Regions from separate parts of the Streptomyces sp. CA-111067 genome, predicted to be linked through region 2. Evidence: riboswitches for the same ligand, from Rfam matches in the RefSeq annotation. Region 2 holds a riboswitch; each other region holds the start of a gene.
What was found. Region 2 has a riboswitch for cobalamin ahead of ACQPW6_RS01515 (CbtB domain-containing protein). Riboswitches for the same ligand answer to the same signal wherever they lie in the genome.
Positions count from the first base shown of each region.

Region 1: linked by a shared signal. The riboswitch ahead of ACQPW6_RS07095 (cobalamin biosynthesis protein) and the one ahead of ACQPW6_RS01515 (CbtB domain-containing protein) in region 2 are both predicted to bind cobalamin.
Region 3: linked by a shared signal. The riboswitch ahead of metE (5-methyltetrahydropteroyltriglutamate--homocysteine S-methyltransferase) and the one ahead of ACQPW6_RS01515 (CbtB domain-containing protein) in region 2 are both predicted to bind cobalamin.
Region 4: linked by a shared signal. The riboswitch ahead of ACQPW6_RS27465 (ribonucleoside-diphosphate reductase subunit alpha) and the one ahead of ACQPW6_RS01515 (CbtB domain-containing protein) in region 2 are both predicted to bind cobalamin.

Region 1 covers NZ_CP192103.1:1,613,519-1,615,710, reverse strand. The annotation lists gene ACQPW6_RS07095 (cobalamin biosynthesis protein) at 1-906, opposite strand, end outside; cobalamin riboswitch at 1,134-1,265, opposite strand; gene ACQPW6_RS07090 (hypothetical protein) at 1,383-1,595, opposite strand; gene ACQPW6_RS07085 (anion permease) at 1,660-2,192, opposite strand, start outside.
Region 2 covers NZ_CP192103.1:359,490-361,681, forward strand. The annotation lists gene ACQPW6_RS01510 (CbtA family protein) at 1-553, opposite strand, end outside; gene ACQPW6_RS01515 (CbtB domain-containing protein) at 587-802, opposite strand; cobalamin riboswitch at 840-990, opposite strand; gene ACQPW6_RS01520 (HoxN/HupN/NixA family nickel/cobalt transporter) at 1,251-2,192, shown strand, end outside.
Region 3 covers NZ_CP192103.1:8,642,481-8,644,672, reverse strand. The annotation lists gene metE (5-methyltetrahydropteroyltriglutamate--homocysteine S-methyltransferase) at 1-1,041, opposite strand, end outside; cobalamin riboswitch at 1,216-1,435, opposite strand; gene ACQPW6_RS38085 (ArsR/SmtB family transcription factor) at 1,556-1,939, shown strand; gene ACQPW6_RS38080 (SRPBCC family protein) at 1,936-2,192, shown strand, end outside.
Region 4 covers NZ_CP192103.1:6,199,188-6,201,379, reverse strand. The annotation lists gene ACQPW6_RS27475 (helix-turn-helix domain-containing protein) at 1-281, opposite strand, end outside; gene ACQPW6_RS27470 (hypothetical protein) at 370-546, shown strand; cobalamin riboswitch at 605-747, shown strand; gene ACQPW6_RS27465 (ribonucleoside-diphosphate reductase subunit alpha) at 958-2,192, shown strand, end outside.

The DNA.
Region 1 (2,192 bases), 1.3 Mb from region 2:
GACGGACACCCCCAGGGTCAGGAAGGTCACGCGGCGGGACAGGGCGATCGCGCGGGGGATGTCCGCGAGCGTCGGGGGTGGGAAGGAGGCGCCCAGGACCGGGCGGGGATCGGGCCGGCCGGCGTAACTCACCGGCCCGCCCAGCCTGATGCGCAGCGCGCCGGCGAACGCCGCTTCCACCGGGCCCGCGTTGGGGCTCGGGTGCGCCGCGGCGTCCGCGCGCCATGTGCGCAGCGCCGAGCGGGGCGAGGGGCCGGCCAGGGCGGCCAGCGTGGCCGTCAGCCGCGCGCCGGGCCAGCCGGCGAGGTCGTCGAGCCGGGCCGACGCCCAGCCGAACCGCCGGTGGCGGGGGGACTTGTGGCCCACCATCGCGTCCAGCGTGTTCACCGCACGGAAGCCGACGAGCCCCGGCACCCCGCCCAACGCGCCCCACACTAGGGCCCCGACGACCGCGTCCGAGGTGTTCTCGGCGACCGACTCGACCACCGCCCGGACGATCCCGTCCTCGTCGAGCCCCTGCGGATCGCGCCCGCACAGATGCGGCAACCGGGCCCGGGCCGCGCCGAGTTCACCGGCTTCGAGCGCCGCCGCGATCAGCCGCGCCTCGCGCGCCAGCGAGGTGCCGCCGAGCACCGACCAGGTCGCTGTCGCCGTCAGCCCGACGGACAGCACGGCGCTGCCCCGCACACCCCGCTCGGCGAGCAGGGCGGCGCCCACCGCAGAACCGGCGCACAGCGCCGTGTAGACCGCGCCACTGGCCCGGTCGTCCCGCCACATCCGGCATTCGAGCGCCCCCGCCGCGCGACCGAAGGCCGCGACCGGATGGCCGCGGCGCGGGTCGCCCGCGAGGAGATCGCCGAGAAGGCCGAGCGTGGCGCCGTACGCGAAAACGCGATCGGCACGCATCGGCTCAGACCGCCGTCACGCTCCGCAGGATTCTGCCGCCGGGACAGCCGGGCCGACTCGCCCCGGCCCTCCGGGTGTTCCGGGCGCCGCCGCTGGGCCGCGGCCCCCGGTCGCGCACCGATTCCGCATCCGTCGTATCCGCAGGGTCGTACAGGCGTGCTCGCGTGCCGGGCATGGCGAAGTCCTCACTCAGGGTCCGCGCCCTGGTTCGACGTGTCCGGCGGTGAGAGTCTCCTGGCTCCCGGATCAACGCACTCCCGGTCTTCCAGCCGGCGAACTACCGGCCGTGACGTACGGGTTGGGAGTGCACTCCCCGGTGACAGTGGCGGGACCGCGCCGGATTCACACCGAACTTCCTCTCCTGCCGCCGCATGGCTACCGCAGTCCACCACGCCCGCGATAGCCCGTCAACCACGCTTGACCTGCGCGGACGGAGTGTGGTGCGGTCCACACCCCGCGCGGACGCCGGGCGGCGGTCAGCCGACGATCAGATAGATGCCGTACGCGACGGCCGCCGCGCAGGCGGCGAAGCACACATACGCCGCGCCGGTCCTGCCGACCGCCGCCGCGCCGCCGCCGTCCCGCCGGGACAGGCCGACGATGCCCAGGGTGAAGACCCCGACCAGGCCGACGGTGGACAGCAGGGTGACGGCCAGGACGGTGCCGAGCGCGTGCCAGTCGATGTTCATGCGGTGTCCTTCACGAGACGCTCAGCAGGCGGGAGGCGATACGGGGCCGGGCCCGGTGGCCGGGTCATGCCGTGGTCGGCGCGGAGGCGGCAGCGGACCCGGCGGGCGGCGGCGCCACCGCGGCGATGGCCGCGGTCACCACGCCCTGCGGCTCGACGACGGTACCGGGGAGAACGGCGCCGGGGACGGTGCCCGAGCCGGCCGCGGAGCCGGATTCGACAACGGCCTCGATCCCCGGAAGCGCGTCGTTGACGTTCGCATGGGTGACCGGCTTGCGCCGGGACGCGTTCCGGACCAGGACGCAGACCGCCAGGCCGACCAGCGCGACCCCGGCCACGCCCCACGTACCCCGGTCGGCCAGCAGCGCCGCCGCCGCGGCCACCAGGCCGGCGGCCGGCAGCGTCAGCCCCCAGGCGGCGACCATCCGGCCCGCGGTGCTCCACCGCACCACCGCGCCGCTGCGGCCGAGACCCGCGCCCATCACGGAACCGGTGCAGACCTGGGTGGTGGACAGCGCGAAGCCGAGGTGCGAGGAGGCCAGGATGGTGGCGGCGGCCCCGGTCTGGGCGGCGAAGCCCTGCTGCGGCTGGATGTCGG
Region 2 (2,192 bases):
CTGCCGCCAGCAGCACGGCGTTCCAGTTGCCGAACCTGTCCTGGAGCCGTTTGCCGAGCCAGACCGCGCCGGCCAGCAGCGCCACCGAGCACACCACCATGACCAGGTAGAGGCCGCTGCGGGCCCTGATGGTGTCCTCGTGGCCGATCGCGGGCGGATTGGCCGGATACTTCAGGAACGGCACCAGGTACATGCCGAGGAATCCGCCACCGGCGACCAGCAGGGCCAGGTTGCGCGGCCGGACGGCGCCGACCCGGCCGAGGCAGACGGCGTAGGCCACCGCGAACAGCGCGCCCATCGCCATCCCGAAGACGATCATTCCGACGCCGATGCCGACGTCGGCCTGGATCGTCCGGCTGAACAGGTCGGGTCCCGCGGCCTCGGGGGCGAGGCCGGCCGCCTTGTCCAGGGCGGACTGGGCGGCGTCACGGCCGCTCTCGTAGTCGATCGCCTTGCTGATCTGCGGTTCCGCGAAGATCCGGGCGAAGAGGAACGCGAGCAGCCCGGCGACCGCGCCGGCCAGGACGCCGCGCAGTATGAGTTTCTTTTCCATGTCGAGTTGTCCGAACGTCGGGTGCCGGCGGCGTCAGTGGCAGGGGAAGCCGAGGAAGTGGCGCGCGTCGTGGACGAACTCGTGGATGTGCATGTCCTTGCCGAACACCGAGACGGCGCCCTGGTCCACGCCGACGAAGTAGTAGGCGGCGAGCGCGACGAGCGCGGTGCCGACCAGCCACAACACGGCCTTGGACACCGGCAGTACGACGGGGGTGGACGTCGGACGGGGAGCGGAAACGCTGCTCAAGGTGAGCCCTCCTTCGGGGATCGTGCGTCCCTGGTTGCATGGGCGTCGTGATGAGCGGCTGTCTGACTTCCCGTCCGCCTCGCGGCGGCGGGATCACAGTGGCGCGACCGTGCTGGATTCCCACCAGCTTCGCCGTCCCATCACTACGTGAGGAGCGTAGGGCGGTGACCGCACACCGTCAATCGTGACGAAGTTCGCATCGGCGCTGGTTCAAGCCATCGCCGGGCTGCCGGGCGGGCGGGGCGGACCGGCGCGCTCCGGCGTACCACCACCGGCTGCGGCAGGAGGTTTCGGGGCCCCTTATTGCGAGTAGATTGCAACAAGTAATCTGCTGCATCGAGTGTGCCCCTCACGCCCGCCACCACGGAGGACGAATCGTATGACCACCAGCACCGAGGCCCTGGCCGAGGGCGCCACCGGGTCCCGCTGGCGCCGGATAGCCGGCTCGATGTCCCGTGCCGAGTGGACCCGGCTGGGCGGCATGGCCGCCTTCATCGTGGCGCTGCACGTGATCGGCTGGTTCACGCTGGTGGCGATCGTCGCGCCGAACCACTACAGCCTGGGTACGAAGTCCTTCGGCATCGGGATCGGGGTGACCGCGTACACGCTGGGCATGCGGCACGCCTTCGACGCCGACCACATCGCGGCCATCGACAACACCACCCGCAAGCTGATGCACGAGGGCAAGCGCCCGCTGTCGGTCGGATTCTGGTTCTCGCTCGGCCACTCCAGCATCGTCTTCGCGCTGGCGTTCCTGCTGTCGCTCGGCGTGAAGTCGCTGGCGAACCCGGTAGAGAACGACGACTCGGCGCTGCACAGCGTCACCGGCTGGATCGGCACCACCGTCTCGGGCACGTTCCTGTACGTCATCGCCTTCGTCAACCTGCTGATCCTGGCCGGGATCTGGAAGGTGTTCCGGCAGATGCGGCACGGCCAGTTCGACGAGGCCGCGCTGGAGGAGCAGCTGAACAACCGGGGCTTCATGAACCGGCTGCTCGGCCGGCTGATGAAGTCGGTGACCAAGCCGTGGCAGATGTACCCGATCGGCCTGCTCTTCGGCCTCGGCTTCGACACCGCCACCGAGATCGCGCTGCTGGTGCTGGCCGGCTCCGGCGCGGCCTCCGGGCTGCCCTGGTACGCGATCCTGTGCCTGCCGGTGCTGTTCGCGGCCGGTATGTGCCTGCTGGACACCATCGACGGCTCGTTCATGAACTTCGCCTACGAGTGGGCGTTCTCCAAGCCGGTCCGCAAGGTCTACTACAACCTGACGATCACCGGCCTGTCGGTGGCCGTCGCCCTGATCATCGGCACCGTCGAACTCCTGGGCCTGGTCGGCGAGAAGGCCGACCTGCACGGCGCCTTCTGGGACTGGGTCGGCGGCCTCGACCTG
Region 3 (2,192 bases), 8.3 Mb from region 2:
GTCGAGCGGGACGTGCAGCAGCGAGCAGGACGCGGCCACGTCCACCCGGTCGGCCAGGCCCAGCAGGGTGCCGAGGGTGGACAGCGACTTCTCGAAGTCGTTGATCCAGATGTTGCGGCCGTCCACCACCCCGGCGATGAGCCGCTTGCCGGGCAGGCCGCCGACGGCGGCGAGGTCGGCGAGGTTGGCGGCGCCGGGACCGGTGAAGTCCAGCCCGAGGCCGTCGATGGGTGCCTTGGCCAGCACCGGCAGTGCCTCGCCGAGCCGGTCGAAGTAGGACGCCGCCAGCAGCCTGGGCCGGTCGGCCAGGGCGCCGAGTTCGCGGTAGGCGCGGGCGGCGGCGTTCAGCTCGGCCGGGGTGCGGTCCTGTACCAGCGCGGGTTCGTCCAGCTGCACCCATCCGGCGCCGGCCGCCCGCAGGTCGGCGAGCACCTCGGCGTAGACCGGCAGCAGCCGGTCCAGCAGCGTCAGCGGCTCGAACCCGGGGTCGACTCCCGGCGCCGGCTTGGCCAGCAGCAGGTAGGTGACCGGGCCGACGAGGACCGGCCGGGCGTCCAGGCCGAGCGCGAGGGCCTCTCCCAGCTCGGCGACCTGCTTGGCCGAGTCGGCGGCGAAGACGGTGTCGGGGCCCAACTCCGGCACGAGATAGTGGTAGTTGGTGTCGAACCACTTGGTCATCTCCAGCGGCGCCACATCCTGCGTGCCGCGGGCCATCGCGAAGTACCCGTCGAGCGGGTCGTTCTGCACGGCCTCACGGTGCCGGGCCGGGATCGCGCCGACCATCACGCTGGTGTCGAGCATGTGGTCGTAGTACGAGAAGTCGCCGGTCGGCACCTCACCGAGCCCGGCCTCCGCGAGCTGCCGCCAGTTCGAACGGCGCAACCCGGCAGCGGCCTCCCGCAAGCCCTCGGCGCTGACCCTGCCCTTCCAGTACCCCTCGATCGCCTTCTTCAGTTCCCGGTGCTGTCCCTGCCTGGGGTAGCCGTACACGGTGGCGCGCGGCGCTGCGGCCGCGCGGCCGGCGGTGGGCTGGTCTGTCATGGGGGCTCTCCTTCGCGAGCGTGTGTCCCGAGGTTCCGGAGACCGCTTGCGGGAGGCGAGGAGCACGAAGCGGAGCGGACGGGTCACCTCGACAAGAGATGCCACACCCGGAGGTGCTGCCCGCCATCCGTACGCCGACCCGCCCACGAGGTCACCGGATCTCCGTACACACGGGGTGTGTACGGGCAGCGGGCAGGTCTTCGGACTCGCGGGCGCGTCCGCCTGAGGCGGACACCTACTGGCCGTCGCTTCCCAGACCCGTTTCCGGACCCAGTGCGTATGACGGCGGTCGTTCCCACTCACCGCTGCGGGGCAGTCCCGGATTCCCACCGGGTTCCCTCTTGCGACGCTCCCGCCTGGCGGACGGGGGCGAACCAGCTGCACCCGCCAGCTTAGGGCTTGCCGCCCGCGAACCGGCACCGGCTCCCGGCGGCGGCGAACTCCCGGCGCGCGCGACGAATCCACCAGCTTATGTACCTGGACAGGTACGTACCCGACTGGTTACGCTCACCGGGTGGATGCCGTACTGCAAGCGATGTCGGACGAGAGCCGGCGCACCGTACTGGAGGCCCTGCGGGCCGGACCGGCCACCGTCACCGAGCTGGCGGCGCTGCTGCCGATCGCCCGCCCGGGGGTCTCCCGGCACCTGCGGGTGCTGCGCGAGGCGGGGTTGGTCGAGGTGCACCAGGAGGCGCAGTTCCGCGTCTACCGGCTGCGCCCCGAGCCGCTCGCCGAGGTCCACGAGTGGCTCGACCGCTACCGGGCGCTGTGGGAGCAGCGGATGGACGCGCTGCACACCGAGGTCGCCCGTGGAAAACGCGGACAAGCAAGCCGTGCGCGGGGCAACGCCGCACAAGACAGCAGAGACAGCACAGAGAGCAGGGGGAACACCGCATGACCGACGACACGAGGACCGGACCGCGCCTGATCGGCAGCCTGCAGGTCACCGGCGGCAAGGGGGGCGTCCGGATGGAGGACGTGTACGAGACGGGCGCCGACGACCTGTGGTCGGCGCTGACCGACCCCGAACGGCTGGCGCGCTGGGTGGCGCGGGTGGAGGGCGACCTGCGTCTGGGCGGCGAGTTCCGGGCGAGCTTCACCAGCAGCTGGGAGGGGCCCGGCCGGGTGGAGGTCTGCGATCCGCCGCGCCG
Region 4 (2,192 bases), 5.8 Mb from region 2:
TTGAGCGCGCGCAGCATCTCCGGCGGGAAGTCCCTGGTCACGTAGGAGTCGCCGGCCGGTACGGCGATCAGGTCGGCTTCCTCGAGCCGGTCCAGGTCGGTGCTCACGACGACGTCGAACCCGCCGTGCGTCCGCAGCCGCGAGCCCTCCGCGGAGACCACGGCGAAGTCGTAGACGGGCAGCCCGTCGTCGGCCCGGTCGAGGCCGAACACCTCGGTGATGACCCCGAGTTCGAAGGGGTGGACGCCGTCAACCAGGACGGCCGCGACATTGCTCAGCATCGTTCCAGCATGCCAGTTGGCAGGATATTGCGGTAGGTCGTCAGAGCTGCCACTGTTCGCGGGTAAGCCGCAAGCGCAGGATTGACCCATGACGATCCTCGTTGACATCGCGGCCCTGTCCACCCTCCTCCTGGTCCTCTCCCTCGTCCCGGTGCTCGGCCTGCGGCACGAGGCCCGGATCACCCGGCAGATACGGGAGGCCGACGCCGCCCGTGCCACCTCGGCGTCCGGCGCCGCCCGCGAGGCGTTCCGCCGGGCCGCGTGAGATTTATTCCCGGGAGTCCTCCCGACGCGCCGAGCAACACAAGATGTGGTGGTGTCTGATTTCAGGCACCACCACATGTATGCTCAACTCGCTGTCCAGCAGGGGAAGCCGGTGTGAGTCCGGCGCTGCCCCGCAACGGTGAGCGGGCGTGTTCAGGCGTGCCCGCGCAGCCCGATCGCCTGCCGGTGGCGCGCCCGATTCGCCGGGCGCAGTTGTGTCCGGGCCTCGCGGATTGGGCCGGCGGACGCGGTGCGGCATGCCCGGCCCGATGCGGCGGTGCGTGGTTCCGCCTGCCCCCGCTCCCTGTGCCGCGTGGCCGCCGCCGCGTCAGAGGGAGATCGCACCACCGTGACCATCGCGCCCGTAGATCCCACCGCGTTGTCATCGTCAGCCGTTCCCGCGGGTTCTGCTGTGCCCACGGGTCCTGCTGTGCCCGCCGGTTCAGCCGTGCCTGCGGGTTCAGCCGTGCCCGCAGGCCGCACGCATCCGACCGGTCCGGTGCATCCGGCCGGCCCCGGGAGCCAGGCCGACGGCCTCGGCGCCGACCTGCTGCGTACCCTCGTGGGCCTCACCGCCGACCTGCCGGACGCGGACGCCGGGCGGGTGGCGGCAGCGGCACTGCGCGGCCGGAACGCCGCCTCCGACGCCGCAGGGCTGCGCGCGCTGGCGATCGACGCGGCGGCCGGGCTGATCTCCGAGGACCCGGCGTATTCGCGGCTCGCCGCCCGGCTGCTCACCCGGGCCATCGCCGACGAGGCGGCCGGGCAGGGCTCCGTGTCGTTCACCGCCTCGATCGCGGTCGGCCACCGCGAGGGCCTGATCGCCGACGGCACGGCCGCGTTCGCCGCCCGGCACGGTGACCGGCTCGACGCGCTCGTCGAGCGGGCGCTCGCGGACGGGGCCGACGACCGGTTCGGGTACTTCGGCCTGCGGACGCTCTACAGCCGCTACCTGCTGCGGCATCCGCTGACCCGCCAGGTGATCGAGACGCCTCAGCACTTCATGCTGCGGGTCGCGGCCGGGCTGGCGGCGGAGGAGCCGGTTGAGGCCGGGAGTACGGGGGTTGGGACGGCCAGGGTTACGGAGGCTGCGGCGGTCGGGGGTTCAGCGGGCGCGGAGGCCGCGGGTTCAGCGGGCGGCGCGGGAGGCGTCCGCGCGCTGGACGAAGTGGCGTCGCTCTACCGGCTGATGAGCGCGCTCGACTACCTGCCCAGCTCCCCCACCCTGTTCAACTCCGGTACCCGGCACCCGCAGATGTCGTCCTGCTACCTGCTGGACTCCCCGCTCGACGAGCTCGACTCGATCTACGACCGCTACCACCAGGTGGCGCGGCTGTCGAAGCACGCCGGGGGCATCGGCCTGCCCTACTCCCGTATCCGCGCCCGCGGTTCGCTGATCCGCGGCACCAACGGGCACTCCAACGGCATCGTGCCGTTCCTCAAGACGCTGGACGCGTCGGTGGCCGCGGTGAACCAGGGCGGCCGGCGCAAGGGCGCGGCGGCGGTGTACCTGGAGACCTGGCACGCCGACATCGAGGAGTTCCTCGAACTCCGGGACAACACCGGCGAGGAGGCCCGCCGCACCCACAACCTCAACCTGGCGCACTGGGTGCCGGACGAGTTCATGCGGCGGGTGGACGCGGACGC